Regions from separate parts of the Enterobacter sp. E14S genome, predicted to be linked through region 3. Evidence: predicted binding sites of a transcription regulator. Region 3 holds the regulator's gene; each other region holds the start of a gene.

Region 1 (7,819 bases), on a different contig from region 3:
GCCAGAGCAGCCAGCCACTGCAGATATTCAGGTTTACGCTTGCCGCGTCGCGGTGGATTCAGCGCGACCACCCGTGCCCCGGCCAGCGTTTCCCGCGCGGAAATATCACGCAGAACCAGACGATCGTTGTCTGCAAGCCAGAGCGGAGAATCGAATACCAGTTCGGCAAGGTCGTTTTCCAGCAGCGACACGCGCCCGGTGATATGGCTGGCCGCATGGTGAATATGCAGCGGCTGCCATTGGGTCAGGGGCACGTTTGTCTGCAGGGAGACAATGACGCGTTCAGACGGTTCAGGTGTAGCATCGGCCAGCAGCCAGTCCCCGCGGTTAAGCTGCTCTTTTTCCGCATCCCCGGCAATGTTCAGCGCGATCCGCTGCCCGGCATGAGCACGCTCCGCGGGCTGGTTTTGCGCATGTAAGCCACGCACGCGCATCGCCTTGTTAACGCCCGTCAGCCAGAGCGTATCACCTACGTTCACTTCACCGCTCAGCGCCGTACCGGTCACCACCAGCCCCGCGCCTTTCACGGTAAACGCCCGGTCAATCGCCAGACGGAAGCGGTGATGGCTGGCGTGGTCACGCGACGAAAGCTGCTGTAAGTGGTGGCGAAGTTCATCGATACCGCGCCCTTCTGTCGCCACGGTGACAAAAAGCGGTGCATCGGCAAAACCATACTCCTGCAAGGTCGCCTGTACCGCTTCGCGCACCTCGCTGACGCGTGCGTCATCCACGCGGTCGGCTTTGGTCAGCGCCACGGTCAGCTGCGGGTTACCGGTCAGCTGCAGGATCGCCAGATGCTCACGAGTTTGCGCCATGACGCCATCATCGCAGGCCACCACCAGCAGGGCATGATCGATACCCCCCACGCCCGCCAGCATGTTGGACAGAAACTTTTCATGCCCCGGAACATCAATAAAACCCAGTACGCGGCCGTCAGGCTGGGGCCAGTAGGCATAGCCCAGATCGATGGTCATGCCGCGCTTTTTCTCTTCCGGCAGGCGGTCGGCATTTATGCCGGTAATCGCCTGCAGCAACGTGGTTTTTCCGTGGTCGACATGACCGGCGGTGGCAATAATCATTTCAACAACATCTCCAGAAATCGCTCTTCATCTTCAAGGCAGCGCAGATCCAGCCACATTCGGCCATCGTAAATCCGCCCGATAACCGGCGCGGGAAGGCCACGCCAGCGCGCCGACAGAGCTTCAAGGTGGCTGCCGCGCCCGTCACGCGGGGTGAACGTGAGCGCTTCACTCGGCAGTCTGTCCACCGGCAGCGAACCGCTGCCAATCTGCGACTGGCAGGGTTCAATGCGAACGTCAAAATCGGGGTAGTGCGGGGCAATGCGCGGCAGGAGTAATTCGGCCTGGGCGCGAATCGAAGCGGCATCGCGGGTTAACAGACGCAGCGTGGGCAGGCGGTCGGCCAGTTTCTCCGGATGGAGATAGAGCCGCAGCGTTGCCTCCAGCGCGGCAAGCGTCATTTTATCGGCTCGCAGGGCGCGCTTGAGCGGATGCTGCTGCAGCTTCGCAATCAGCTCGCGCTTGCCGACGATAATCCCGGCCTGCGGCCCGCCCAGCAGCTTGTCGCCGGAAAAGCTGACCAGGCTAACGCCTGCGGCAATCATCTCTTGCGGCATCGGCTCTTTCGGCAGCCCGTAAAGGCTCAGATCCACCAGCGAGCCGCTGCCGAGATCGGCAATCACCGGAATATTCAGTTCGCGGCCAATCGCCGCCAGCTCTGCCTCTTCAACCGTTTTGGTGAAGCCTTCAATATGATAATTGCTGGTGTGGACCTTCATCAGCAGGGCGGTATTTTCATTCACCGCCGCGCGATAATCTTTCGCATGGGTACGGTTAGTGGTGCCCACTTCATGTAGCGCGCAGCCCGCCTGGCGCATCACGTCCGGAATACGAAACGCCCCGCCAATCTCCACCAGCTCGCCGCGGGAAACCACCACCTCTTTGCCGCTGGCGGTCGCCGCCAGCATCAGCAGTACCGCTGCGGCGTTGTTATTCACAATGCAGGCATCTTCCGCGCCGGTCAGCTGGCACAGCAGGTCCGCCAGCGCCCGGTCACGATGCCCGCGTCCGGCACCGTCCAGATCGTACTCCAGCGTCACGGGCGCACGCATGGCCTGCACAACCGCCGCAACCGCCTCTTCCGCCTGCTGCGCGCGGCCCAGGTTGGTATGGAGCACGGTACCGGTCAGGTTAATCACCGGGCGTAATGCGCTTTGCGCTTTCTCATCCAGCCGGTGCTCAACTTCCTGCTCCCACGCCGCGCACCAGTCGGGCAAGGCGTTTTCTGCCTGAATAGCGCATCGGGCTTCGTCCTGAAGCAGGCGTAACATCTCCACCGTCGCGGTATGGCCAAAACGCTCAACGGCAGCATGAATGCGGGGCTCGCGAAGGAGACGGTCGGTAGCGGGGATCTGGCTGTACAGCGAATGATGAGTAGTCATGAAAGCGCCTGGCGAGTAAATATCTTCCCCCCTCCCGACGGGAGAGGGAGTTAACATGTGGAGGGATTGTACCGCCTCCGACGCCGAAGTGTTATAACCCGCGTCAAGCCTTTGGCGGTTCTGTCCGGGCAAAGCTCTCGCGGCTAAAAAGCGTGTCTGCCAGTTTCACCAGCAGCGGACGGTCGACGCACCAGCCAGGGGAAACCCGGCGGAAGTTGAGATAGCCGATGGCGCAGGCGATAGCGATAGTTGCCAGGTTCAGGCTGTCGGTTTGAATCTTTCCCTCCCGGATAAGCTGTTCGCACCTGTCCAGGCTGCGGCTGATTTTTTCCCGCTGGCGTAACAGTTCCGTTTCCGACTGCTGGGCGGCGGGCCTGGCCTGCTCACGCACGGAGGTTAACGCCGCATCCATAATGCCATCGGCCAGGGCTTCAATTTGCTTCAGCGCCAGCGCCGCTTTTGGGTCAGCCGGCAGCATTGCCGGGGCAACGCCCAGCAGCTCGATATACTCCGCAATAATCGGGGAATCGAACCAGTATTCGCCCTCGTCCGTCACCAGCGCCGGGACTTTCCCCAGCGGGTTGTACTGCGCGACGCCGTTTTCAGCGTTGTAGGGCTGTTCATTGATGAATTCAAATTCAATCCCTTTCTCCAGCAGGAGAATCGAGATTTTTCGCACGAAGGGACTGGTGTAGCTACCGATGAGTTTCATTGCCTGATCCTTGATGCCGGAAAAAAGTCAGTATGGATCAAGCGATGAAAAAAGGGCAGGTACGCGTGTCGCATTCCTGCCCTGGAAGGATTAGTGATCGAGATAGAGGTAGTGCATCCAGCTGGTCATGCGCAGCAATACTTTACGCATCACCGAGACGTGGGCGAAATGGTCCGAATAGACCGCCACCTGGGCATAGATACCGTCTGGCAGCGCATCGACTTCCGCATTCGGATCCAGCTCGATAGTACCCAACACGCCGTCCGTTCCCGGCACCACCGTCAGCGACTGCAGCGCGCCCTGCGCCTGATAGGAGCCTCCCGGCACCACCGGCAGAATACTGGTGAGTTTACCGGTAAACACCTGGCCCGGCAGCGCGTTAAACACCACCTCCGCTTCATCGCCCGGCTTCAGGCGCAGCAGCGAGTTCTGACGGAACTGGGCCACGATCTGACGCTTCTGTTCAGGAATAAAGACCATCACCGGACGCAGCGGCAGCGCGGCGGCGTACGTCCCCGGACGGATCAGCACCTGGGTGATGTAGCCATCGCTTGGCGCACGGACCACGGTCTGATCCAGGTTGTATTTGGCTTCAGCAAGCTGCGCGCGTAAGGAGGCAATCTGCGACTGCTCGCCGTTCACCATGCTGTCCAGCTGGCTTTGAATCTGCGTCTGTTCGGCAACGGAGCCTTTCACCATCGCATCCTGTGCGAGATAATTTTGGCGCGCGTTGTCGATATCGCTTTCAGAAAACGGATTCACCTTTGCCTGGCTGCCTTTCAGGTAGCGCTGATAATCTTTAAACAGACGATCGCGTTCAGCCGACACGCGGGTGGTATTGGCGACCGCTTCCGAAAGCTGCGCTTTCAGATTGTCGATATTGTGCGTTGCGGTCACCAGGTCGGCCTGGAGTCTGTCGACGCGCGCCTGGTAGCGGCCCGGATCCAGTTTAAATAACACTTCGCCTTTTTTAATTAGCTGGTTATTTTTATCGGTCACTTCACTGACCACCCCGGTAACCTGCGGCGTAATTGGAATAGAAATAACCGCCTTTTGCGCCGTAAAGGTGTACGGATGGTTATAGTTCATTAACAGAATAAGTCCGGCAACAATAAACACCCCGCCTAATGTCGCGGTGGCAAGCGTCCACTGGTTTACCGGAATACGGAATATTTTAAAAATCACCCAGGCAAATGCCACATAGGTCAAAATAATTAACAGATCCATGATTAGCGCTCCAGCGTGTTCTTATCAGCAGCGGGATGTACCGCGGCCAGTTTTTGTTCTAATTCGGCCACGCGTTTGGCCAGCGCATCCATGCCCGGAACCTCATCAGGCTTGGTGATGTGGTTTTGCATCCCCCAGCCGCGATCCTCACGGTACAGCGTGGCCCATATCCACAGGAACGGCCAGATGGCATGGAGCGTAAACAGGCTAATCCAGCCTGCCGTGTGAATCGCATCGGCATGCGGATGGTTACGCTTTTTGGCCATATTATAAGGAATGTCATGGATGGCGATGATTCCATAAAAGAGAACCAGAAATACAAAAATCAATACGCCCAGCGCAAAATAGTTGAGAAACATATTCTCCTCACTTAAACAACGTCAACTCATTGAATTAATAAAACAGTACGCAACCTAATTAATTTATTTTGAAATACAGAAGGTATGCTGGTTATTTCAGAGCCGGGGAGTATCGTTTTTTATAATATCTCCGTGCAAGTTTATAAGCGTGTCAAAATATATCCTGAATAATAATATACTTAACCTTACAATATGAGCGTAATCCACGTTTTAACTTTTCGCCATACCACACTTCAAAAGTGGTTTTTTAGCTTAACGTGTCGCGCTATGCCATCCTGACGCCGAATCGCTAAGCAGAGTTTGCCGCCGATCGCAGCCGGAGAAATCTGCATAAAAATATTTTGTGAAATCAGTCACAATCCAGAAACAAACCCACAAAACCAAATCGTGACAACCATCACATAAAAGGATGGTTTTTGCCGCATTTCTCGCCGTCGTATTTTTTTGCCCACCTTTTTTGTGACTAAGATCACCTCATTGACATCCACACCCCCTACCTTTACGTGATGTGCGTCACACAAATTTTCGCTGTCTGGACAGTTGAACGATTCAGTGCCAGATTTCACAGCATCAGAACAGGGCCCGGCTACCTCTGCCGCCTCATTAACAATAAACCTCGGGCCGCAAGCCTAAGCGTAAACAGAAGAAGGGGTGTTTTATGTCATCCGATTTCAAGATCAAAGTTCAAAGCTTTGGTCGTTTCCTCAGCAACATGGTGATGCCAAATATCGGCGCGTTTATCGCGTGGGGTATCATCACTGCATTGTTCATTCCGACAGGGTGGTTGCCTAACGAAACGCTGGCGAAACTTGTTGGCCCAATGATTACCTATCTCCTGCCGCTGCTCATCGGTTTCACCGGTGGTCGTCTGGTGGGCGGTGACCGTGGTGGCGTAGTAGGTGCCATCACGACCATGGGTGTTATCGTCGGTGCGGATATGCCGATGTTCCTCGGTGCAATGATTGCCGGTCCTCTGGGCGGCTGGGCGATTAAGAAATTCGACGTCTGGGTTGATGGTAAGATCAAATCCGGCTTCGAAATGCTGGTGAACAACTTCTCTGCGGGCATCATCGGGATGATCCTCGCGATTCTGGCGTTCCTCGGCATTGGCCCTGCGGTTGAAGTGCTGTCCAAAATTCTGGCGGCAGGCGTTAACTTTATGGTGGCGCACGACATGCTGCCGCTGGCGTCTATCTTCGTTGAACCGGCGAAAATCCTGTTCCTGAACAACGCCATCAACCACGGTATCTTCTCGCCGCTGGGTATTCAGCAGTCTCACGATCTCGGCAAGTCTATCTTCTTCCTGATTGAAGCTAACCCAGGTCCGGGTATGGGCGTACTGCTGGCGTACATGTTCTTTGGTCGCGGCAGCGCTAAGCAGTCTGCTGGCGGCGCGGCAATCATTCACTTCCTGGGCGGTATCCACGAAATTTACTTCCCGTACGTGCTGATGAACCCACGTCTGATCCTGGCCGTTATCCTTGGCGGTATGACCGGCGTGTTCACCCTGAGCGTGCTGGGCGGCGGTCTGGTGTCTCCAGCTTCTCCGGGTTCTATCCTGGCGGTGCTGGCGATGACCCCAAAAGGGGCGTATTTCGCTAACATCGCGGCCATCTGTGCGGCCATGGCCGTCTCCTTCGTGGTCTCTTCTATCCTGCTGAAAACCAGCAAAGTGAAAGAAGATGACGATATTGAAGCGGCGACCCGTCGTATGCACGACATGAAAGCCGAATCCAAAGGCGCGACCCCGCTGGCGGCTGGCGACGTGTCTAACGACCTGAGCCACGTGCGTAAAATCATCGTTGCCTGTGACGCCGGTATGGGTTCCAGCGCAATGGGTGCAGGCGTGCTGCGTAAGAAAGTGCAGGATGCGGGCCTGACCAACATCTCCGTCACCAACAGCGCCATTAACAGCCTGCCGCCGGACGTTGACCTGGTCATCACGCACCGCGACCTGACCGAACGCGCCATGCGTCAGGTGCCGCAGGCACAGCACATCTCGCTGACTAACTTCCTCGACAGCGGTCTGTACACCAGCCTGACCGAACGTCTGGTTGCGGCGCAGCGTCACGAAGACAATGAAGTGAAAGTGCGCTCAAGCCTGCAGGACAGCTTTGACGAGAGCAACGCCCACCTGTTCAAACTGGGTGCGGAAAACATCTTCCTCGGTCGCACAGCGGCAACCAAAGAAGAAGCGATTCGCTTTGCCGGCGAGCAGCTGGTGAAAGGCGGCTACGTTCAGCCTGAATATGTTGACGCGATGCTGGAACGCGAAAAACTGACGCCAACCTACCTGGGCGAATCCATCGCGGTGCCGCACGGTACGGTTGAAGCGAAAGATCGCGTCCTGAAAACCGGCGTCGTATTCTGTCAGTATCCGCAGGGCGTGCGCTTCGGTGAAGAAGAAGACGACATCGCCCGTCTGGTGATTGGTATCGCCGCTCGCAACAATGAGCACATTCAGGTGATTACCAGCCTGACCAACGCGCTGGACGATGAGTCTGTCATTGCGCGTCTGGCGAGCACCACCAGCGTGGAAGAAGTCCTGGCACTTCTTAACAAATAAGTTCTCTTCCCTCTCCCCTCTGGGGAGAGGGCTAGGGTGAGGGGAAGCGTTCCTCACCCCAGCCCTCTCGGGTAAAAACATTGATGAAGGTTAACACTATGAAAGCATTACATTTTGGCGCAGGTAACATCGGTCGTGGTTTTATCGGTAAACTGCTGGCAGACGCGGGCATTACGCTGACATTCGCCGATGTGAATCAGGTGGTCCTGGATGCCCTGAATGCGCGTCATAGCTATCAGGTCCATGTAGTCGGTGAAAACGAGCAGGTTGAGACGGTATCCGGCGTCAACGCGGTCAGCAGCATCGGTGAAGACGTTATCGACCTGATCGCCAGCGTCGATCTGGTCACCACGGCCGTGGGTCCGGTCGTTCTTGAGCGCATCGCTCCTGCGGTTGCGAAAGGCCTGGTAAAACGTAAAGCGCAGGGCATCGACACTCCGCTGAACATCATCGCCTGTGAAAACATGGTGCGCGGCACCACGCAGCTGAAAGGT
Region 2 (7,819 bases), on a different contig from region 3:
TGGAGGGCGGCGTCAGCGAGGTGCTGGTGAAGTTTGACCATGAGGCGCCGAAAGAGTTTGCCTATATGGCGCACTGCCACCTGCTGGAGCATGAAGATACGGGGATGATGCTGGGGTTCACTATTTGAAACAGTGCGGCCTGATGCCCTCACCCTAGCCCTCTCCCACGGGGAGAGGGAACAAACACAAAAACGGCAACCGAGGTTGCCGTTTTTCATCTTTCCGTAGGCCGGGTAAGGCGTAGCCGCCACCCGGCTTTTTCAGTTACTTGTTTTCGTCAGGCAACGCATACGCGACGATATAGTCGCCCATCTTGGTGCCAAACGAACCGTGACCACCCGCTGAGATGACAACGTACTGCTTGCCATTCACTTCATAGGTCATCGGCGTGGCCTGTCCACCCGCCGGCAGACGGCCCTGCCACAGTTTTTCACCGTTGGTCATGTTGTACGCGCGCAGGTAGTTATCTGCGGTTGCCGCGATGAACAGCACGTTACCGGCGGTAGAAATTGGGCCACCCAGCATTGGCATACCCATATTGAACGGCACCGGAACAGGCATCGGGAACGGCATGCTGTCCTGTGGCGTACCAATACGTTTTTTCCATACGATCTGGTTAGTTTTCAGATCCAGACCGGAGATATAACCCCAGGCAGGCTGTTTACACGGCAGACCAAACGGCGACAGGAACGGGTTCAGCGTTACGCCAAACGGCACGCCGTACTGCGGCTGAATGCCGGCTTCGGTACCGCTGCCTTTCGCGTCTTTCGGCTGCTCCATTGGGTTGCCCGGACCGCGTGGGATCAAGCGGGAAACGAACGGTAGCGCCATCGGGTTGGCAATCGCCACCTGACGGTTAGGGTCAACGGAGATCCCGCCCCACTCGAACATCCCCAGGTTACCCGGGAAGACCAGCGTGCCCTGCTCAGATGGCGGCGTGAAGATGCCTTCATAGCGCAGCTGGTGGAACATCACGCGGCACACCAGCTGGTCAAACATGGTGGCACCCCACATGTCCGCACCGCTGAGGTCTTTCTTCGGACGGAAGCTCAGGTCAGAGAACGGCTGGGTTTTGCTGACGTAATCGCCTTTCGCCGCGCCCTGCGGAACCGGTTTTTCCGGTGCAGGCACAACCAGCTTGCCGTTGCTGCGATCCAGCACGAAGATGTTGCCCGTCTTGGCCGGAGCGTAAATCACCGGAACGGTTTTGCCATCAACGGTAATGTCCGCCAGCGTCGGCTGGGACGGCATATCCATATCCCACAGATCGTGGTGAACGGTCTGGTAGCTCCACGCCAGCTTGCCGGTGGTCGCGTTCAGCGCCACGATAGCACTCGCGTAACGCTCCTGCTCCGGCGTGCGGTTACCGCCCCAGATATCTGGCGTGGTCACACCCATTGGCAGATAGACCAGGTCCAGCTTCGCGTCATACGCCGCCGGTGCCCAGGAGTTTGGCGAGTTAAAGGTAAAGGTGTGCTCGTCCGACGGGATCGCGTTTGGATCTTTCGCGCCCGGGTCGAAGGCCCACAGCAGTTTACCGGTGTTCACGTCGAAACCACGGATAACGCCGGAGGTTTCACGCGTGGAGAAGTTATCCGTTACCGAACCGGCAATCACGATGGTTTTATCGGTGATGATTGGCGGCGAGGTGGGTTCATACAGACCCGGCGTGGTGTCCGGCATGTTGGTCTGCAGGTTCAGGATACCTTTGTTGGCAAAGGTTTCGCACAGCTTGCCCGTTTCGGCATTGATGGCGAACAGACGGCCATCGTTCACCGGCAGCATAATGCGGCGAGGACAGTCAGCAATAACTTCCGGGCTCGCATTATCGGCGCGCGCTTCGTGGTAAGAGACGCCACGGCAGGTGACGTGCTGGAAGGACGGGTTGGAATTCAGCTGCGGATCAAAGTGCCATTTCTCTTTACCGGTGGCCGCGTCGAGCGCGAACAGACGCTGGTGCGCCGTACACAGGTAGAGCATATTGCCGACTTTAATCGGCGTGACTTCGTTGGTCAGTTCACCCGGATCGTTCGGCATCTTCAGGTCGCCGGTACGGAATACCCAGGCTTCCTTCAGGTTTTTAACGTTGTCCGCGTTGATCTGCTTCAGCGGGGAGTAACGTTGACCTTCCTGGTTACGACCATACGCTGGCCAGTCGCCGTCAGCGACCTGCGAGATAGCCGCAGCAGGCGTGGATTCTGCGTTCAGCGTACCGTTGATCTCCTGTGGGTCATTAAAGCCGGCCCAGGTCAGAATGCCGCCGGTAATCAGCAGGGCAACAACCAGGCCCGCCACCGCACCGCTGGACGGCACAATCAGGCGACGCCAGACGAACGGCAGGATCAGCCAGATACCGAAGAAGACCAGGATGTCGCTGCGCGGCGTCAGTGCCCAGAAGTCGAACCCGACTTCCCAGACGCCCCAGATCATGGTGGCAAGAAGGAGGGCGGCATACAGCCACAGTGCAGATTGTTTTCTACGCAACAGCAGGACGGTTACGCCAACCATAACCAGACCCGCAATCGGGTAGTACCAGGAGCCGCCTAAAGCGACCAGCCAGACGCCACCGATTAACAGATACAGCGCGCAGAAGGCTGCGAATGCGGCTGTTAATGTCACCAGTAGACGCGGCTGTTTAGAGTTTGTTTCAGCCATAGAAAGTGTACTCGTCAGTTTTTGTTAATAATTTGCTAGCAACTAATTATAGGTATTAACAAGTGTGATCGGAATCACAATATTTGCTTTTTATAACTCATACGCCAGGCTTATCCATTTGCTGATATAATGGCTGGCTTGCGTATCAGTGCTGGATATTAACTCATCCGTATTGAGAGATTTTCACTAAAATCATTTGGTTAGTAATATGAAACATACTGTTGAAGTGATGATCCCGGAAGCCGAGATCAAAGCGCGTATCGCCGAACTGGGTCGTCAAATCACCGAACATTACAAGGACAGCGGCAGCGAAATGGTGCTGGTCGGTCTGTTGCGCGGCTCTTTCATGTTCATGGCAGACCTGTGCCGTGAAGTGCATGTGCCCCATGAGGTCGATTTTATGACCGCCTCCAGCTACGGCAGCGGCATGTCCACTACCCGTGATGTGAAAATCCTGAAAGATCTGGATGAAGATATTCGTGGCAAAGATGTGTTGATCGTTGAGGACATCATCGACTCCGGCAACACGCTGTCAAAAGTGCGCGAGATCCTGAGCCTGCGTGAACCAAAATCTCTGGCGATTTGTACGCTGCTGGATAAACCTGACCGTCGTGAAGTGCAGGTGCCGGTAGAGTTCGTGGGCTTCTCGATTCCTGACGAATTCGTCGTCGGTTACGGCATTGACTACGCGCAGCGCTATCGTCATCTGCCGTATGTGGGGAAAGTGGTACTGCTGGACGAGTAATCGAGGGCTGATGTCCTCACCCCGGCCCTCTCCCACAGGGAGAGGGAGAACATCCCCGGCTTTATTTATGATTTACATGCTTAAGCTGAAGGTTGGCAATCCCCGAACGGTAACGCTGCTCCAGCGTTTCGCGGTTGGTGGCGGTCACTTCCAGATTGCGCAGCAGGCCATCGTGAATCCCGTACGCCCAGCCGTGGATAGAGACCTTCTGCCCGCGTTTCCACGCTGATTGCATGATCGTTGAGTGACCCAGGTTATACACCTGCTCCATCACGTTGAGTTCGCAAAGGGTATCCATGCGACGCTCCTGCGGCATTTCGCCCAGCAGTGAGCTATGTTTGAACCAGATATCGCGGATGTGCAGTAGCCAGTTATCAATGAGCCCCAGTTCCGTGTTTTCAACCGCCGCCTGCACGCCGCCGCAGCCATAATGGCCGCAAATGATGATGTGCTCGACTTGCAGAACGTCCACGGCATACTGAACAACAGAAAGACAGTTGAGATCGGTGTGAATCACGAGATTGGCGACATTGCGGTGAACAAACAGTTCGCCGGGTTCAAGGCCGGTCAGGCGCTCCGCCGGTACGCGGCTGTCGGAACATCCAATCCAGAGAAAGCGTGGGTTCTGAGCCTGCGCGAGTTTTCCAAAAAATCCGGGGTCTTCCTCCACCAGCATTTTTGACCATAGTGCATTGTTGCTGATGAGTGTATCTATGTTGTTCATGGAGGTTAGCGACCTGTAACCGAGTTATTGCGTTGCGCTACTATAGGGTAACCCGACTTTTAATGAAACCACACAACGTGTGTAAGAACTGAAGGTAAGTTAATTTCATGGCAATTGCACTGGAGCTTGAGCAGCTTAAAAAAACCTATCCGGGTGGCGTTCAGGCGCTACGCGGAATAGATCTGAAAGTAGAGGCCGGCGATTTTTACGCGCTTCTGGGGCCGAACGGGGCCGGGAAATCGACCACCATTGGGATTATCAGCTCGCTGGTCAATAAAACGTCCGGCCGGGTGAGCGTGTTTGGGTACGACCTGCAAAAAGACGTGGTGAACGCCAAGCGCCAGCTGGGGCTGGTTCCGCAGGAGTTCAACTTCAACCCGTTCGAGACGGTGCAGCAAATTGTCGTTAACCAGGCGGGCTATTACGGCGTTGAGCGTAAAGAGGCTCTCGAGCGTAGCGAAAAATACCTTAAGCAGCTCGATCTGTGGGAAAAGCGTAACGAACGCGCGCGCATGTTGTCCGGCGGGATGAAGCGCCGCCTGATGATCGCCCGTGCGCTGATGCACGAGCCAAAGCTGCTGATCCTCGATGAACCGACAGCGGGTGTTGATATCGAACTTCGTCGCTCCATGTGGGGCTTCCTGAAAGATCTCAACGACAAAGGCACCACCATTATTCTGACCACCCACTACCTTGAAGAGGCTGAAATGCTGTGCCGCAATATCGGCATCATTCAGAACGGCGAGCTGGTGGAGAACACCTCGATGAAGAATCTGCTCTCCAAGCTGAAATCCGAAACCTTCATTCTCGATCTGGCGGCGAAAAGCGCGCTGCCAAAACTTGAAGGTTACAACTATCGTCTGGTAGATACCTCGACGCTGGAAGTGGAAGTGCTGCGCGAGCAGGGGATTAACAGCGTGTTCTCACAGCTGAGCGCGCAGGGGATTCAGGTTTTAAGTATGCGTAACAAAGCGAACCGACTGGAAGAGCTGTTTGTCTCTCTGGTACATGACAAACAAGGAGACAAGGCATGACGCATCTTTACTGGGTCGCGCTGAAAAGTATCTGGGCGAAAGAGATCAACCGCTTTATGCGTATCTGGGTGCAAACCCTGGTACCGCCGGTCATCACGATGACGCTCTATTTCATCATCTTCGGTAACCTTATTGGTTCCCGGATTGGTGAGATGCACGGCTTTACCTATATGCAGTTTATCGTGCCGGGCCTGATCATGATGGCGGTGATCACCAATGCCTACGCCAACGTGGCGTCGTCGTTTTTCAGCGCCAAGTTCCAGCGCAATATTGAAGAGCTGCTGGTCGCGCCGGTGCCGACGCACGTTATTATCGCGGGCTACGTGGGCGGCGGCGTGGCGCGCGGGCTGTGCGTGGGGATCCTGGTCACGGCGATTTCGCTGTTCTTCGTGCCGTTCCAGGTCCACTCGTGGCTGTTTGTCGCGCTGACGCTGCTCCTGACGGCGATCCTCTTCTCGCTGGCCGGTCTGCTGAACGCCGTGTTCGCCAAAACGTTTGACGATATCAGCCTGATCCCGACCTTCGTGCTGACGCCGCTGACCTATCTCGGCGGGGTGTTCTACTCCCTGACGCTGCTGCCACCGTTCTGGCAGGCGCTGTCGCACCTGAACCCGATTGTCTACATGATCAGCGGGTTCCGCTTTGGCTTCCTCGGTATCACCGATGTGCCGCTGTTTACCACGGTGGCGGTGCTGGTGGTGTTTATCATCGCCTTCTACCTGCTCTGCTGGTCGCTGATCCAGCGCGGACGCGGGCTGCGCAGCTAATCTTTTGCCCGGTGACGTTCTGTTTGCCGGGCACTTTCTTTGACAGTTATCACCGTAAGCTAACCTTCACTCCGCTAAACTACTTGCCTGCTAAGGAGGGAGTTATGCTGGGATGGGTTATCACCTGCCACGATGAACAGGCGCAGGAAATGCTGGATAAGCTTGAAGCCAGATTTGGCCCGCTGGTGCAATGCCGGGCGGTAAACTACTGGCGCGGGTTGAGCACCAACATGCTGAGCCGCATGATGTGCGATGCCCTGCATGAAACGGACACCGGTGATGGCGTGATTTTTCTTACCGATAAATCGGGCGCGGCGCCTTACCGGGCCGCGGCGTTACTGAGCCACAAGCATGATAACTGTGAAGTGATCTCCGGTATCAGCCTGCCTTTACTCGAAACCGTGTATCCGCTTCGTGCCTCGTTAAGCAGCGCCGAGTTTCGTCACGCCATCGTGGCAGAGGGGCTGCCGGAAGTGAGCAGCCTGTGGCACCAGCAGCAGAAGAACCCGCCTTTCGTTCTGCTTCACGATCTGTATAAGCATTAAACATTGGTATTGATGTCGCTTTTGCTACAATGGCGACTGATTTCCTGTGTCGATTAATATCCTATGTTCATGCGCGTTATCTTTCTCCTTTTGCTGCTGGTTTCCGGCGGGGCGTCTGCCAGCCTGATAAGTCAGCAAGGGCTTCCTGCTCAATATATGCAAACCACTGAGGATGCGGCCATCTGGGCCCAGGTGGGGAATGAGGTGGTTAACGTAGGCAATATCCGCGCCGGGCAGATCCTCGCGGTTTTTCCCGCTGCGGCGGATTATTATGAATTTCGCTTCGGATTCGGCACGGGGTTTATCGATAAAGATCACCTTGAGAAAGTGCAGGGCAAACAGCGCGTTGAGGACAGCCTGGGCGATCTGAACAAGCCGCTCAGTAACCAGAACCTCATCACCTGGAAAGATACGCCCGTCTATAACGCGCCCAGCAGCGGAAGTGCGCCTTTTGGCACCCTTAGCGCCAACCTGCGTTATCCCATTCTGAATAAACTGAAGGACCGTCTGAATCAGACCTGGTTCCAGATCCGCATCGGCAATCGTCTGGCGTGGATCAGCAGCCTGGACGCGCAGGAAGATAACGGCCTTCCGGTTCTGACCTACCACCATATTTTGCGTGATGAAGAAAACACGCGCTTTCGACATACGTCCACGACCACCAGCGTACGTGCGTTCAACAACCAGATGGCCTGGCTACGCGATCAGGGCTATACCACCCTGACGATGTACCAGCTTGAAGGGTACGTGCGTAACAAAATGAACCTGCCTGCAAAATCGGTGGTGATTACCTTTGACGATGGCCTGAAATCCGTTAGCCGCTATGCCTATCCTGTGCTGAAAGAGTACGGCTTCAAGGCTACCGCGTTTATTATCTCTTCCCGCATAAAAGGCCATCCGCAGAAGTGGGACCCGAAATCGCTGCAGTTTATGAGCGTGCAGGAGATTAAGGGGATTCAGGATGTGTTCGATATTCAGTCCCACACCCACTTCCTGCACCGCGTGGATGGGTATAAGCACCCGATTTTACTGAGCCGCAGCTATCACGTGATTTTGTTTGATTTTGAACGCTCGCGTCGCGCGCTGGCGCAGTTTAATCCACGCGTGCTCTATCTTTCCTATCCGTTTGGCGGCTACGACAATAAAGCGATAAAGGCGGCGAACGACGCCGGTTTTCATCTTGCGGTGACGACGGTGAAAGGGAAGGTGAAGCCGGGGGATAATCCGTTCTTACTGAAACGCCTGTACATCTTAAGAACGGATTCGCTGGAGACCATGTCGCGGCTGATCAGCAATCAGCCGCAGGGATAGTGCTTATGCAACCTGAACCGGAATCGCCTTCGCGGTAC
Region 3 (7,819 bases):
AATCGGCCTGGCGAAGGGCATCAAGCTGGGTTACTTCGCCCAGCATCAGCTGGAATTTTTACGCGCGGATGAATCACCGATTCAGCACCTTGCGCGTCTGGCGCCGCAGGAGATGGAGCAGAAGCTGCGCGACTATCTCGGCGGCTTTGGCTTCCAGGGCGATAAGGTGACTGAAAACACCGAGCGCTTCTCCGGCGGCGAAAAGGCCCGCCTGGTGCTGGCGCTGATCGTCTGGCAGCGCCCGAACCTGCTGCTGCTCGATGAACCGACCAACCACCTGGATCTCGACATGCGCCAGGCGCTGACCGAAGCGCTGATTGAGTTCGAAGGCGCGCTGGTTGTGGTTTCGCACGACCGTCACCTGATCCGCTCCACCACGGACGATCTCTATTTAGTGCACGGCGGCAAAGTTGAACCGTTCGACGGCGATCTGGAAGACTACCAGCAGTGGCTGACGGACGTGCAGAAGCAGGAAAACCAGCCGGAAGAGTCAGCAAAAGACAACGCCAACAGCGCGCAGGCGCGTAAAGACCAGAAGCGTCGTGAAGCGGAGCTTCGCACCCAGACGCAGCCGCTGCGTAAAGAGATTACCCGTCTCGAAAAAGAGATGGAAAAACTCAACGCCACGCTGGCTGTCGTTGAAGAGAAGCTTGGCGATAGCGGTCTGTATGACCAGAGCCGCAAAGCGGAGCTGACCGACTGCCTGCAAACCCAGGCGAAGACCAAATCCAGTCTCGAAGAGTGCGAGATGGCCTGGCTCGACGCGCAGGAACAGCTGGAAGCGATGCTGCAGGCTGACTGACCTGTTTACCCCGTTTGAAGAACAGAATCCGTACCGGGTTCGGAAATCCAGCTTAAACGGGGTACAATTCGGAAAGTATCGTAAATTTCCGACAAGAATCAGCATCGCGCTTATGACCCAAATCATTCCATCAGACTTCGACATTGCGGCCGAAGACAGCACTGAGTTCGTGCCTATGCGCGGCGTGGCCAATCCCCATTTGCAGACCATGCTGCCGCGACTGATCCGCCGCAAGGTTCAGTTCACCCCGCACTGGCAACGGCTTGACCTGCCAGACGGTGATTTTCTGGATCTCGCCTGGAGCGAAGCGCCTGAACAGGCTCGCCATAAACCGCGTCTGGTGGTCTTTCACGGTCTGGAAGGCAGCCTGCACAGCCCGTATGCGCATGGGCTAATTGAAGCGGCAAAAGCGCGCGGCTGGCTCGGCGTGGTGATGCATTTTCGCGGCTGCAGCGGTGAACCGAATCGTCAGAAACGCATTTATCACTCGGGTGAAACCGAAGACGGGACGTGGTTTTTACACTGGCTGCGGGAAAATTATGGCACCGTGCCAACGGCCGCCGTGGGCTACTCGCTTGGCGGCAATATGCTGGCCTGTCTGCTGGCCAAAGAGGGCGAAAGCGTCCCGCTGGATGCCGCCGTCATTGTCTCCGCGCCGTTTATGCTCGAGCAGTGCAGCTACCACATGGATAAAGGCTTTTCCCGCGTCTACCAGCGCTACCTGCTCAACCTGCTGAAGGCCAACGCGGCGCGTAAACTGAAGGCCTACCCGGATACCCTGCCGGTAAGCCTACGCCAGCTGAAAAAGGTGCGTCGTATCCGCGAGTTCGACGACCTGATCACCGCGAAAATCCACGGCTTCGCCGATGCGATTGACTATTATCGTCAGTGCAGCGCCATGCCGCTGCTCAGCAAGATCACGCAGCCGACGCTGATTATTCATGCCAAAGATGACCCGTTTATGGATCATCACTCGATCCCCGCTCAGGAATTCCTGCCCGACAACGTTCACTATCAGTTGACCGAGCATGGCGGCCACGTCGGGTTTATCGGCGGCACGCTGCGCCGCCCGAAAATGTGGCTTGAGGCGCGTATTCCTGACTGGCTGACCCCTTATCTGGACGGTGCAAAATGATTATTCCCTGGCAGGATCTGGATCCCGAAACGCTCGACAATCTGATTGAAAGCTTTGTATTACGCGAAGGCACCGATTATGGTGAACAGGAACGCTCGCTTGAGCAAAAGGTCAACGATGTTAAGCGCCAGCTGAAAAGCGGCGACGTGGTGCTGGTGTGGTCAGAACTGCATGAGACGGTCAATATCATGCCCCGCAACGCGTTTCACGGCTGATCTTCCACCCTTTTCAGTCAGGGAGTTGCTATGTCTGCCAGACATCCGGTTATTGCCGTTACGGGGTCGAGTGGTGCGGGAACCACCACCACCAGCCTCGCATTTCGCAAGATTTTCGCCCAGCTGAATCTCCGTGCGGCGGAGGTCGAAGGCGACAGCTTTCACCGCTACACGCGTCCGGAGATGGACATGGCCATTCGTAAGGCGCGCGATTCGGGTAAACACATCAGCTACTTCGGCCCGGAGGCCAATGACTTTGGCCTGCTGGAACAAACCTTTATAGAGTACGGTAAGAGCGGCAAAGGGCAGTCCCGCAAGTATCTGCATACCTATGATGAAGCCGTACCCTGGAATCAGGTGCCGGGAACCTTTACCCCGTGGCAGCCGCTGCCGGAACCCACCGACGTCCTCTTTTACGAAGGATTGCACGGCGGCGTGGTCACGCCTCAACACGACGTGGCGCGCCACGTGGATCTGCTGGTCGGCGTGGTCCCTATCGTTAACCTGGAGTGGATCCAGAAGCTGACGCGCGACATGAGCGAGCGCGGCCATTCGCGAGAGGCGGTGATGGACTCCGTGGTGCGCTCCATGGAGGATTACATTAACTTCCTGACGCCGCAGTTCTCCCGCACCCATATCAACTTCCAGCGCGTGCCGACGGTGGACACATCCAACCCGTTCGCGGCCAAAAGCATCCCGTCGCTGGATGAGAGCTTTGTGGTGATCCATTTCCGCAATCTCGAAGGCATTGATTACCCATGGCTGCTGGCAATGCTGCAGGGCTCGTTTATTTCGCACATGAATACGTTAGTCGTGCCGGGCGGAAAAATGGGGCTGGCGATGGAGCTCATCATGACGCCGCTGGTGGAGCGACTGATGGAAGGGAAACAGATCGCGTGAGCATGTTCCCTCTCCCAATGGGAGAGGGTTAGGGCATCAACACGCACGATGCCCCATCAATCACGCCTCGAGCACTTCATACGAATGCGTGATTTTTACCGCTTTCTCCAGCATTAACGCCACAGAGCAGTACTTCTCCGCAGACAGGTCCACCGCACGCGAGACCGCCGCGTCTTTCAGCTCTTTACCGGTGACCACAAAGTGCAGGTTAATATGGGTGAACAGGCGTGGCGCCTCTTCGCGACGTTCTGACGTGAGTTTAACCTCACAACCCGTCACGTCATGACGACCTTTTTGCAGAATCGACACCACATCAATTGCGCTGCATCCGCCTGCCGCCATCAGCACCATTTCCATTGGGCTGGGTGCTTTATCGCCGGAGTTACCGTCCATCAAAATCTGGTGTCCTGACGCGGACTCGCCCAGGAACGTTAAACCTTCAACCCATTTCACGCGCGCTTGCATATTCATTAACTCCAACGTTGCATTTTTGGTGACAGATTACGCGTGCGTTACATTTCTCGCAATGGAAGGCGACCTGCATCATGCTGAAGCGAGACACCAGGAGACACGCGGCGAAAGCTATGCTAAAACACTCAGGATGCTACAGTAATACATTGACGTTACACGTGTATGCAGAGGACATCAAACTTTACTGGCTGCGAAACGTTACGGTAGCCGACTTCCCAGGGTATGGGTAAGAATTCGATTGCAACCCCAGAGTCCGGATGCATCTGATGACTCTGGTGACAGCTTATAACAGAGGATAACAGCGCATGGTGCTTGGCAAACCGCAAACAGACCCGACTCTCGAATGGTTCTTGTCTCATTGCCACATTCATAAGTACCCATCGAAGAGCACGCTGATTCACCAGGGTGAAAAAGCGGAAACGTTGTATTACATCGTTAAAGGCTCGGTGGCAGTGCTGATCAAAGATGAAGAAGGGAAAGAGATGATCCTTTCTTATCTGAACCAGGGCGATTTCATCGGTGAACTGGGCCTGTTTGAAGAGGGCCAGGAACGTAGCGCCTGGGTTCGTGCAAAGACAGCATGTGAAGTGGCTGAAATTTCTTACAAGAAGTTCCGTCAGCTGATTCAGGTTAACCCTGACATCCTGATGCGTCTTTCTTCCCAGATGGCGCGCCGTCTGCAGGTCACGTCAGAGAAAGTGGGTAACCTCGCCTTCCTGGACGTTACCGGCCGTATCGCACAAACCCTGCTGAACCTGGCGAAACAGCCAGACGCCATGACCCACCCGGACGGTATGCAAATTAAAATTACCCGTCAGGAAATTGGTCAGATCGTCGGTTGCTCCCGTGAAACCGTGGGTCGTATCCTGAAAATGCTGGAAGATCAAAACCTGATCTCCGCCCACGGTAAAACCATCGTGGTCTACGGAACGCGTTAATTCCGCTTAAACGGCGTGCCATCGCAAGGTGTCACGCCGTTTTTGTCTCTACTCCCCATGTGGCGCAGGCTGATCTATCACCCGGAAGTTAACTACGCACTGCGACAAACGCTGGTGTTGTGTCTTCCTGTGGCCATAGGCCTGATCCTCGGACATCTTCAGCAAGGCCTGCTGTTTTCCCTCGTGCCCGCCTGCTGCAACATTGCCGGTCTGGACACGCCGCATAAGCGCTTTTTCAAACGCCTGATTATCGGTGGCTGCCTGTTTGCCGGGTGTAGCCTCGCCGTACAACTCCTGCTCGCCCGGGATATCCCGCTGCCGCTGATCCTGACCGTGCTGGCGATGACGCTCGGCGTCACGGCGGAAATCAGTTCGCTGCACGCCCGCCTGCTTCCCGCTTCGCTGATTGCGGCCATTTTCACGCTGAGCCTCGCCGGGAACATGCCGGTGTGGGAGCCGCTGCTGATCTACGCCCTGGGGACATTATGGTACGGGCTGTTTAACTGGTTTTGGTTCTGGCTGTGGCGGGAGCAGCCGCTGCGTGAATCCCTGAGCCTGCTCTATGTGCAGCTTGCGGATTACTGCGAAGCCAAATACACCCTGCTCACCCAGCATACCGACCCGGAAAAATCCTTACCGCCGCTGCTGACGCGCCAGCAAAAGGTGGTGGATCTGATAAGCCAGTGCTATCAGCAGCTGCATATGCTCGCCGCCAACAAGAACCACGAGTACAAGCGGCTGCTGCGCACCTTCCAGGTCGGGCTGGATCTGCAGGAGCATATCTCCGTAAGCCTTCACCACCCGCAGGAGGTGCAAAAGCTGGTCGAGCGCAGCCACGCCGAAGCGGTGATCCGCTGGAACGCGCAGACCGTCTCGGCACGTCTGCGCGTGCTGGCCGATGATATTCTCTATCACCGTTACCCGACGCGCTTTAACATGGAAAAACAGCTGGGCGCGCTGGAGAAAATCGCCCGCCAGCATCCCGATAACCCGGTCGGCCAGTTTGCCGCCTGGCATTTCAGCCGCATCGCCCGCGTGCTGCGCACGCAGCGCCCGCTTTATCCCCGCGACTTGATGGCGGATAAGCAAAAACGGCTTCCGCTATTGCCCGCGCTCAAAAGCTATCTTTCTCTTAAATCGTCCGCTCTGCGCAACGCCGCAAGGATCAGCGTGATGCTCAGTACCGCCAGCCTGATGGGCATGGCGCTGCACCTGCCGAAACCGTACTGGATCTTAATGACCGTGCTGTTTGTCACCCAGAACGGCTACGGCGCCACGCGGGTGCGTATTCTGCATCGGGCTGGCGGAACGCTGGCCGGGCTGATCATTGCGGGCGTGACGCTGCACTTCCACGTGCCGGAAGGCTATACCCTGGCAGGGATGCTGGCGATTACGCTGGTGAGCTACCTGATTATCCGCAAAAACTACGGCTGGGCGATGGTGGGCTTTACGGTGACGGCGGTATATACGCTGCAGCTGCTCACGCTCAATGGCGAACAGTTTATTGTCGCCAGGCTGATTGATACTCTGATCGGCTGCCTGATTGCCTTTGGCGGCATGGTCTGGCTGTGGCCGCAGTGGCAGAGCGGGCTGCTGAGGCAGAACGCCCACGACGCGCTGGAAGCGGATCAGGAGGCCATCAGGCTAATCCTCAGCGACAATCCTCAACCGACGCCGCTGGCCTATCAGCGGATGAAGGTCAACCAGGCGCACAACGCCCTGTTTAACTCGCTCAACCAGGCGATGCAGGAGCCGGGCTTTAACTCGCACTATCTGGCAGACATGAAGCTCTGGGTGACGCACAGCCAGTTTATCGTCGAGCATATTAACGCCATGACCACGCTGGCGCGCGAGCACACGATGCTAACGCCGGATCTGGCGCAGCGCTATTTGCAGTCATGTGAAATTGCGTTGCAGAGGTGCCAGCAGCGTCTGGAGTATGATGCGCCGGGCGAATCGGGCGACTCAAATATTCTGGAAGCGCCGGAGACGTTAACCCACGGGCCAATGAGCACCCTGGAGCAGCATTTACAGCGCGTTCTGGGGCATCTGAACACCATGCACACCATTTCGTCGGTGGCATGGCGTCAGCGTCCGCATCACGGCATTTGGTTAACGCGCCGGCTAAAGCGAACCGAGTATTAGCCTTTTACAATCTTCTCGACCGCAGCAGCAAAGCGGGTTAACCCGTCTTCGATGTCTTTGTCTTCTACCACCAGCGACGGCGCAAAGCGCATCACGTCCGGCCCGGCATTAAGCACCATCACCCCTTCGTGGGCGGCGGCGTGCAGGAAATCACGCGCCCGGCCTTTGTACTGCGGCTTCAGCTCGGCGCCAATCAACAGCCCCATCCCGCGGATTTCGCTGAACACATCGTACTGCTCATCAATCTTTTGCAGGTGTTTTACGAAAAGCTCGCGCTTCGCGCTCACGGCGTTCAACACCTCCGGCGTGTTGATAATGTCGAATGCGGCACCCGCCACGGCGCTCGCCAGCGGGTTACCGCCGTAGGTGGAACCGTGAGAACCGACGTGGAACGCGGAGGCGATCTCCTGCGTCGTCAGTACCGCACTCACCGGGAAACCGCCGCCGAGCGCTTTGGCGCTGGTCAGGATGTCCGGCGTCACGCCGTAGTGCATATAAGCGAACAGATCGCCGGTACGCCCCATCCCGCACTGAACTTCATCAAAGACCAGCAGCGCCTGATGCTCGTCGCACAGCGCGCGCAGCCCTTTCAGGAATTCCGGGGTTGCCGCCGTCACGCCGCCTTCCCCCTGGATCGGCTCGACAACAACGGCGCAGGTATGGTCATCCATGACCGCTTTCACCGCGTGCAGATCGTTAAACGGCACGTGGACGATGTCGGCCGGTTTCGGGCCAAACCCGTCGGAATACTTCGGCTGGCCGCCAACGGAGACGGTAAAGAAGGAGCGTCCGTGGAAGGCATTGTGGAAGGCGATGATTTTGGTTTTGTACGGGCTGTGGCGCGTTGTCGCGTAGTAGCGCGCCAGCTTAAACGCAGTTTCGTTGGCTTCAGTGCCAGAGTTCATAAACAGCACGCGCTCGGCAAAGGTCGCATCGATGATCTTGCGGCCCAGGCGCAGCGCCGGTTCGTTGGTGAACACGTTGCTGGTATGCCACAGGGTTTCGCCCTGGGTTTTCAGCGCCTCAACCAGCGCGGGATGGCAATGACCCAGCGCCGTGACCGCAATACCGCCCGCGAAATCCACATACTCTTTACCCTGCTGATCCCAGACGCGGCTGCCTTTCCCCTTCACCGGGATAAACTCAGCCGGTGCATAAATCGGCAGGATCACTTCATCAAATGTCGCGCGGGTAATTGCTGGTTGTTCAGTTG
Region 4 (7,819 bases), on a different contig from region 3:
TTGCCTGCGGTCAGGATCGCCACGTCGCCGGTACCGCCCTGGCCGCTCTGGCAGCAGGAGACGATGGCGACATCAATCGGGTGCATACCAATCTTTTTGCCGACGAAGAAGCCGGTTGCCACCAGTGCGGAAACGGTGCTGACAATCACCAGCAGGTTGCTGACGGTGAACGCCGCCACCAGTTCATGCCACGGGGTGATGGCCACGCCGACGGCGAAGAGGATTGGGTAGGTCACGGAGGTCTGGAAGAATTTGTACACCACCTGAGAGCCTTCCAGCAGGCGCGGAGAGGCGCCGTTGCAGAGTTTCACCAGGACCGCCATAAACAGCATGCCAACTGGTGCTGGCAGGCCAATCAGCTTGTGGCCGAGCATGCCCAGCATGTAGAGCAGCACCGCCAGCAGCGCGCCGGAGGCGATAGTGGTGACGTCCGCTTTGCCGGAAAACGCAGGCTGAGAGACGGTGGCATCGGCATTCGCGCGGTTAGGCATCAGCTGGCCTTCACCGGTCAGATGCGGGAAGCGTTTACCGAGCTGGTTCAGGCAGCCGGAGATGATGATTGCCGTCAGACCGCCGAGCATTACCATCGGCAGCACGCGGCCGAGCGCCACGCCCTGGTCCATGTGCAGCAGGGTGGCATAGCCGATGGAAAGCGGGATCGCCCCTTCCCCGACGCCGCCCGCCATAATCGGCAGAATGATAAAGAAGAAGATCTGGAACGGCTCAAGACCCAGCGCCAGGCCAACGCCCATCCCTACCAGCATGCCGACGATTTCACCGCACAGCATTGGGAAGAAGATGCGCAGGAAGCCCTGAATCAGCACCGTGCGGTTCATGCTCATGATGCTGCCGACGATAATGCAGCAGATGTAGAGATAGAGAATGTTGGTGGATTTGTAGAACTTGGTGGTGGACTCGACCACCACGTCCGGCAGCAGGCCATAGTAGACCAGCGCGGAAGGGATAAAGGTGGCGCAAATCGCCGCCGCGCCGAGCTTGCCGACAATCGGCAGGCGTTTGCCAAACTCGCCGCAGGCAAAGCCGAAGAAGGCCAGCGTTGCCACCATGACCACGATATCGCTCGGCAGTTTTCCGCCCAGGCAATCAATCGCAATCAGCGCGCCCGCCAGAACGAACAGCGGCAGAGGAATAATCCCAACTTTCCAGGTATCCATAATATGCCACCAGCGCTCTTTGAGCGAAGGCCGCTGAATTTCAATCGGGTCGTGGGTAACAGAGAAAGAATCGTCAGTTGTGCTCATAATAAGCCCCTTGGTTATTTTGTGCGTTCAGCTTAGAGTCACAAAGGCTTACTTTATGTGAGGGATGGCATATTAAAAGCGAAGTTTTAATGGCAGCTATGGTTTTAATGGTTTCTTTTATTTAATGTGATTTATACCTTATTTATTGCCGTGGTTTTTATGGTTTCTTTTCCGAATTGAACAAACAAATAACATTTATCCGGGAAGCCCGAAGCACGTTCGCCTTCAGGATAACTCTTTTACAGCGCCCGCTGTGCAAGGGATCACAAGTTTTCGGCAAAGCGGGCGTCAGCGCAAAAAAAGATGATATATTGGCGATCTTTGCTGCTACCTCGCGTGATAGTTATGAAAGTTTCTTTCCAGATTAAGCTGTTTATTTCGCTGGTTGCCTTTTTCTCGGTACTTTTCGCGCTGCTGGGCGGATATTATTATACCGACGTCGGGAAGCAGCTTTATCAGGAAATGAGTACGCGTGCCAAAATACAGGCTGAAGAGATTGCGCTTATTCCGACATTGCGTCATGAAGTTGAACAAAAGAATATCTCCGCCATCCATGATTTTATGCAGAAGATGTCTGCACACAGCGACGCCAGCTTTATTGTGATTGGTGATAATAAAGGGCAGCATCTTTTTCACTCCGTCTTTGCCGACAGAGTGGGCACAACCCTGGTTGGCGGAGACAATGAGGCCGTATTGCAGGGTAAAAGCACCACCACCATCCGCAAAGGCGGGCTGGGCATTTCGCTGCGCAGTAAAGCCCCCATCTTTAACGCTGCCGGACAGGTGGTCGGCATCGTTTCGGTAGGCTATCTCACCAGCTACCTTGATACCATTACCGTCAGTAAGGTGGTCAATATCCTGATTGCCGCCGTGCTGCTGCTGATCGCTCTCTTTATCTTCTCCTGGTTCTTTACCCGCAGCATTAAGAAGCAGATCTTCTCCCTTGAGCCGCGCGAGATCGGCCTGCTGGTGCGCCAGCAGAAAGCGATGATGGAGTCTATTTATGAAGGGGTGATTGCCATTGACGATCGGCGGCGGATTGAAGTCATCAACCAGGCGGCACGCAAGCTGCTGGGCCTGAGCCAGCCGGCCCGCGAGCTGCGCGGACAGCTGATAAGCCAGGTGATCGATCCGGTCCCGTTCTTCGACACGCAGACGATGCTGGCGAAAGATACCCATGACGAGATTTGTCGTTTTAACGATCTCACGGTGATTGCCAGCCGGGTGCACATCATGCTTGAGGGGTCGCTGCAGGGCTGGGTGATCACCTTCCGCGATCGCAACGAGATCGACTCGCTGAGCGCCCAGCTCAGCCAGGTAAAACGCTATGTCGATAACCTGCGCATCATGCGCCACGAGCAGTTAAACAGGATGACCACCCTCTCCGGCCTGCTGCACATGGGCCGCTATGAGGAAGCCATTGGCTACATTCAGGCACAGTCGGAGCATGCCCAGGAGCTGCTGGACTTTATCTCTTCGCGCTTCAGTTCCCCGACCCTGTGCGGCCTGCTGCTGGGGAAAGCCGCCCGCGCGCGGGAGAAAGGCGTCGAGCTGTGTTTCGACCCGGGCTGTCGGCTGGACAGACCCTTCCTGCCCCTTGGGGAGCAAGAGCTGATTTCAATTATTGGCAACCTGCTGGATAACGCCATCGAAGCGACACAGCGGTCGCCGCTTCCCCACGCGCCGGTAGAAGTGCTGATCAAACTCAGCGAACAGGAACTGATTATTGAAGTGGCCGACCAGGGCGTTGGCATTACACCGGCGATCCGTGACCGGATCTTTGAACGCGGCGTCACCACCAAAACACGCGGCGATCATGGGATTGGCCTGTACCTGATCGAAAGCTACGTCACACAGGCTGGCGGCGCGATAGAAGTTGCCGATAATACCCCGCGCGGCGCCATTTTCTCCTTGTTTATCCCGGCCACGGGAACCGCCCGGCAACTGGAAGACACCGACTATGCAACATGAACTTATCGACGTACTGATTGTTGAAGACGAGAACGAACTGGCGCAACTGCACGCGGAGCTGATAGGCAAACATCCGCGTCTGAGGCTGGTAGGCATTGCCTCGTCGCTGGCTGCGGCCCAGGCAGAGCTTGAAAGCAAACAGCCGCAGCTGATGCTGCTGGATAACTACCTGCCGGACGGTAAAGGCATCTCGCTTATCAATAACCCCATGCTGGCCCGCGCCAACTGCTCGGTGATTTTTATTACAGCCGCCAGCGATATGGACACCTGCAGCCAGGCGATTCGCAACGGCGCGTTCGACTACATCCTCAAACCCGTCTCCTGGAAGCGGCTCAGCCAGTCGCTGGAGCGGTTCGTGCAGTTTGCGGAACAGCAGCGGGTCTGGAAGATTGTCGACCAGCAAAACGTGGATTCGCTGTATCAGCTCCAGGCGAAAAACTACCGCCTGGACAATGGCAGTAAAGGCATTGAGGAAAATACGCTGGCGCGGGTGCAGACGCTGTTCAACGACAAGGCAACGCACTGCTTTACCGTGGATGAGGTGGTGAGCGAAACCGGATTAAGCAAAACCACCACCCGGCGCTATCTGGAGCACTGCGTGGAGGCGGGTTTTCTGACGGTGGAGATGCTGTACGGCAAGATTGGGCATCCGAGGAGGATGTACAAGCGTAGTGCGGTTTGATGAAAGGTTCCCTCTCCCTGTGGGAGAGGGTTAGGGTGAGGGCAACAGCCCGCACTATCTTAATACATACCCATACAGCCGCTTAATCCCGTCGGCATCCTTCTCGCTGTAAACTCCCTGCAGCTCCGGCGAGAAGCCCGGCAGCAGGTTGACGCCCTCCTCCAGCGCCAGGAAGTAACGCTGTACCGCCCCGCCCCAGACCTCACCCGGCACCACGCACAGCACGCCCGGCGGATAGGGCAGCGCCCCTTCGGCAGCAATGCGCCCTGCGGCATCACGTATGCGAACCAGCTCCACCTCACCGCGAATATAGGCCCGGTTCGCATCCTGCGGGTTCATCACCACCTCCGGCAGGCTCTCCTTGCGGAACATCGCCTTCTGCAGATCCTTCACGTCAAAGCTGACGTAGAGATCGTGCATCTCCTGGCACAGCTGGCGGAGGGTGTAATCCCGGTAGCGCACCGGGTATTTCTGGAAGATCGTCGGCAGCACGTCCGCCAGCGGCGTGTCGTCTTCAATATGCTGTTCGAACTGGCCCAGCATCGCCACCAGCTGCGCCAGCTTCTCGCTGCTTTCGGCAGGCGTCAGCAGGAACAGGATCGAATTGAGGTCGCATTTCTCCGGCACGATGCCGTTTTCGCGCAGGTAGTGCGCCAGAATCGTCGCCGGGATCCCGAAATCCGTGTACTCCCCGGTTTCGGCATCGATACCCGGCGTGGTCAGCAGGAGCTTGCACGGGTCGACAAAGTACTGCTCGCGGGCATAGCCCTCAAAGCCGTGCCATTTGGCCCCCGGCTCAAAGCTGAAGAAGCGCAGCTCGCTGGCAATGGCGTGCGTCGGATGATCCTGCCACGGCCGGCCCGTCACCACCGGCGGGATAAACGGTTTGATCATATGGCAATTCGCAATGATCGCCTTGCGCGCTTCAATCCCCAGCTCGACGCACTCCGCCCACAGCCTGCGTCCGCTTTCACCTTCGTGGATCTTGGCATTCACATCCAGCGCTGCGAACAGCGGATAAAACGGGCTGGTGGAGGCATGCAGCATAAACGCGTTGTTCAGCCGCTTGTGCGGGCAGAAACGCGCCTGACCGCGAATGTGGTTATCCTTTTTATGGATCTGCGACGTTTGCGAGAACCCGGCCTGCTGTTTGTGCACCGACTGGGTCACGAAAATCCCCGGATCGTTCTCATTCAGCTCCAGCAAGAGCGGGGACGTTTCCGCCATCATCGGAATAAACTGCTCGTAGCCCACCCATGCGGAGTCAAAGAGAATGTAGTCGCACAGATGACCGATCTTGTCGATCACCTGGCGGGCGTTATAGATCGTCCCGTCGTAGGTGCCAAGCTGAATGATCGCCAGGCGGAACGGACGCGCCTCGTCGGCCTTTTCCGGCGCCGCCTCGCGGATAAGATCCCGCAGATACGCATCGTCAAAGCAGTGGTCGTCAATTCCGCCAATAAAGCCAAACGGGTTACGCGCGGCCTCAAGATAAACCGGCGTGGCGCCCGCCTGGATCAGCGCCCCGTGGTGGTTAGACTTATGGTTATTGCGGTCGAACAGCACCAGGTCGCCGCGGGTCAGCAGCGCGTTGGTCACCACCTTGTTGGCCGCTGAGGTGCCGTTCAGCACGAAGTAGGTTTTGTCCGCGTTGAACACTTTTGCTGCGAACTTTTGCGCGTGCTTGGCGGACCCTTCGTGGATCAGCAGATCGCCCAGCTTCACGTCGGCGTTGCACATGTCGGCGCGAAACACGTTTTCACCGAAGAAATCATAGAACTGTCGCCCTGCCGGGTGTTTTTTGAAAAATGCCCCGTGCTGGTGGCCCGGACAGGCGAAAGTGCTGTTGCCCATCTCCACATACTGGCTCAGGGTGTCAAAAAAGGGCGGCAGCAGGTTCTCTTCGTAGCGGCTGGCAGCGCTCTCCAGTTCCAGAAACTCCTGAGCTTTACCCGAGATAACCGCGGTAGCGCCATCGGGAACGTCCATTTGCTCCTGCGAGAAAATAAACACCGGTAGCTGAAAGCCCGTGCGTTTCAGCAGTGCAAGAATGCCGCTGCGACTTTCAGCTGTTGTGATGACGACGGCCGCCACATCGGTAAAATCAGTGCTGTCCAGCGTCACCTTTTCGCGGTGCGTAGACACAGTGGAAAGCAGCTCGCGGCTGACGGCAATTTTCATGGTTTTCATAGGCGCAGTTACCCTCACCGGGCGGTGAGACAGGGAGGAGAAAATTCGCGCAATAATGTCACCTTTTATTTTGAGGTGCAAGAAGGAATCAGTATGCACGAAACCACCCAAAGCTAAGGCCCGCGAAGCCCTGCCGTGCCATAATAATGCAATATCAATGATTAAATAACAGGAGTTAACTTTGGTTATCGGGCCATTTATTAACGCAGGCGCCGTATTGCTGGGCGGCGTACTCGGCGCCATGCTGAGCCAGCGGTTGCCGGAGCGTATTCGCACCTCCATGCCCTCAATATTCGGCCTGGCTTCGTTAGGGATCGGTATTCTTCTCGTGATCAAATGCGCCAACCTGCCGGTGATGGTGCTGGCCACCCTGCTCGGCGCGCTGATTGGCGAATTTTGCTTTCTGGAAAAAGGCATTAACAGCGCGGTGAGTAAAGCCAAAAACCTGATTGCCCGACCGGGCGGCAAGGCGAAACACGGCACGCACGAGTCGTTTATTCAGAACTACGTCGCCATCATTATTCTGTTTTGCGCCAGCGGCACCGGGATTTTCGGTTCAATGCAGGAGGGGATGACGGGCGACCCAAGCATTTTGATTGCGAAGGCGTTTCTTGATTTCTTTACGGCCACTATTTTTGCCACCACGCTCGGCGTTGCCGTTGCCGCGATTTCCGTGCCGATGCTGCTTATTCAGCTGGCGCTTGCCACCTGCGCCACGTTGATTCTCCCGCTCACCACGCCGGCGATGATGGCAGACTTTACCGCCGTCGGCGGCCTGCTGCTGTTGGCGACCGGGCTGCGCATCTGTGGGATTAAGATGTTTGCCGTGGTGAACATGCTGCCCGCACTGCTGCTCGCCATGCCGCTCTCCGCGCTCTGGACGCACTTTTTCGCTTAAGGATGCTGCGAAATGGTGAGAGATTGCGCAGTCTGTAACGAAAACAACATTTTTCGTTGACGCCACGGGGCAGATCGGGTTTAATGCGCCCCGTTGCCCGGATAGCTCAGTCGGTAGAGCAGGGGATTGAAAATCCCCGTGTCCTTGGTTCGATTCCGAGTCCGGGCACCACTATTTAGAAAACCCAGCCTATGGCTGGGTTTTTGCTATATGGCTACGGCCGATTTCTGGGCGTTGATAAGCGTGGCTTTAATGCGGGCACGCTTACGCTAATAGCCCGGTAAGTTAATACAGGCGGTGGCTCTTTTTATCACTTAATTTTGCCGGATAAATTGCTGACCTGATTTGAAAGGTTGTCGTTGCTCCGCTTCATGTCATCAAGGCTTCTTTGCAATCGCTCGATCTTACTCTCCTGCTCAGAATTCTTTCTCTCAAGCTCTAAAACCTTCTGAGTTAGCTCATCGACTTTGCGGTTGTCGGACTTCAGCTTCCTCAGGCTATCCTGCATCTCCTTTAGATCCGACTCCCTGAAATCAGAAGACTCGATTTCATCTGCATTAGAAATTACCGGGATATATCCTCTATTAGAGATGTGGGGTTCGATACTAACCTGAACTTTATTTAGACCCGCAGAGTGCGCGTAACCTATTGAAGAAAAATAAAAAAAAGAAACAACACACAGACCAGACAGATATTTATTCATTTCTAACGTCCTTTTAAATTTTTCAATCACTTCCAGGAGTCTCCTTCTGGTATCACCCGCTCAGGATAAAACACATGGCTTAGCCTCTGGCAGTTCATAAACGTGGTTAAAGA

What was found. The regulator CRP, encoded in region 3, controls carbon source genes, mostly activating them, when cyclic AMP is high. The targets are predictions, from matches to a motif close to ATGTGANNNNNNTCACAT.
Region 1: a site for CRP is predicted at 5,261-5,278, ahead of ACZ6J2_RS18635 (PTS mannitol transporter subunit IICBA). Genes of this name have one in related genera too.
Region 2: a site for CRP is predicted at 2,718-2,735, ahead of hpt (hypoxanthine phosphoribosyltransferase). Genes of this name have one in related genera too.
Region 4: a site for CRP is predicted at 1,387-1,404, ahead of ACZ6J2_RS16355 (2-hydroxycarboxylate transporter family protein). Genes of this name have one in related genera too.

Annotation. Positions count from the first base shown of each region.
Region 1 is NZ_JBVODQ010000011.1:56,456-64,274, forward strand. It holds gene selB (selenocysteine-specific translation elongation factor) at 1-1,079, opposite strand, end outside; gene selA (L-seryl-tRNA(Sec) selenium transferase) at 1,076-2,461, opposite strand; gene ACZ6J2_RS18620 (glutathione S-transferase) at 2,565-3,173, opposite strand; gene ACZ6J2_RS18625 (HlyD family secretion protein) at 3,264-4,400, opposite strand; gene ACZ6J2_RS18630 (DUF3302 domain-containing protein) at 4,403-4,759, opposite strand; gene ACZ6J2_RS18635 (PTS mannitol transporter subunit IICBA) at 5,418-7,325, shown strand; gene mtlD (mannitol-1-phosphate 5-dehydrogenase) at 7,424-7,819, shown strand, end outside.
Region 2 is NZ_JBVODQ010000004.1:66,236-74,054, reverse strand. It holds partial or broken gene cueO (multicopper oxidase CueO) at 1-128, shown strand, start outside; gene ACZ6J2_RS11405 (glucose/quinate/shikimate family membrane-bound PQQ-dependent dehydrogenase) at 265-2,655, opposite strand; gene hpt (hypoxanthine phosphoribosyltransferase) at 2,864-3,400, shown strand; gene can (carbonate dehydratase) at 3,462-4,124, opposite strand; gene ACZ6J2_RS11390 (ABC transporter ATP-binding protein) at 4,232-5,158, shown strand; gene ACZ6J2_RS11385 (ABC transporter permease) at 5,155-5,925, shown strand; gene ACZ6J2_RS11380 (PTS sugar transporter subunit IIA) at 6,030-6,470, shown strand; gene ACZ6J2_RS11375 (polysaccharide deacetylase family protein) at 6,534-7,781, shown strand; gene panD (aspartate 1-decarboxylase) at 7,785-7,819, opposite strand, start outside.
Region 3 is NZ_JBVODQ010000009.1:148,890-156,708, reverse strand. It holds gene ACZ6J2_RS17485 (ABC transporter ATP-binding protein) at 1-802, shown strand, start outside; gene ACZ6J2_RS17480 (hydrolase) at 915-1,937, shown strand; gene ACZ6J2_RS17475 (YheU family protein) at 1,934-2,152, shown strand; gene ACZ6J2_RS17470 (phosphoribulokinase) at 2,183-3,052, shown strand; gene ACZ6J2_RS17465 (OsmC family protein) at 3,113-3,517, opposite strand; gene crp (cAMP-activated global transcriptional regulator CRP) at 3,829-4,461, shown strand; gene ACZ6J2_RS17455 (YccS/YhfK family putative transporter) at 4,519-6,606, shown strand; gene argD (bifunctional acetylornithine/succinyldiaminopimelate transaminase) at 6,603-7,819, opposite strand, start outside.
Region 4 is NZ_JBVODQ010000008.1:99,288-107,106, reverse strand. It holds gene ACZ6J2_RS16355 (2-hydroxycarboxylate transporter family protein) at 1-1,262, opposite strand, end outside; gene ACZ6J2_RS16350 (ATP-binding protein) at 1,608-3,233, shown strand; gene ACZ6J2_RS16345 (response regulator) at 3,223-3,915, shown strand; gene ACZ6J2_RS16340 (ornithine decarboxylase) at 3,970-6,105, opposite strand; gene ACZ6J2_RS16335 (DUF554 domain-containing protein) at 6,287-7,003, shown strand; tRNA gene ACZ6J2_RS16330 (tRNA-Phe) at 7,099-7,174, shown strand; gene ACZ6J2_RS16325 (hypothetical protein) at 7,314-7,736, opposite strand.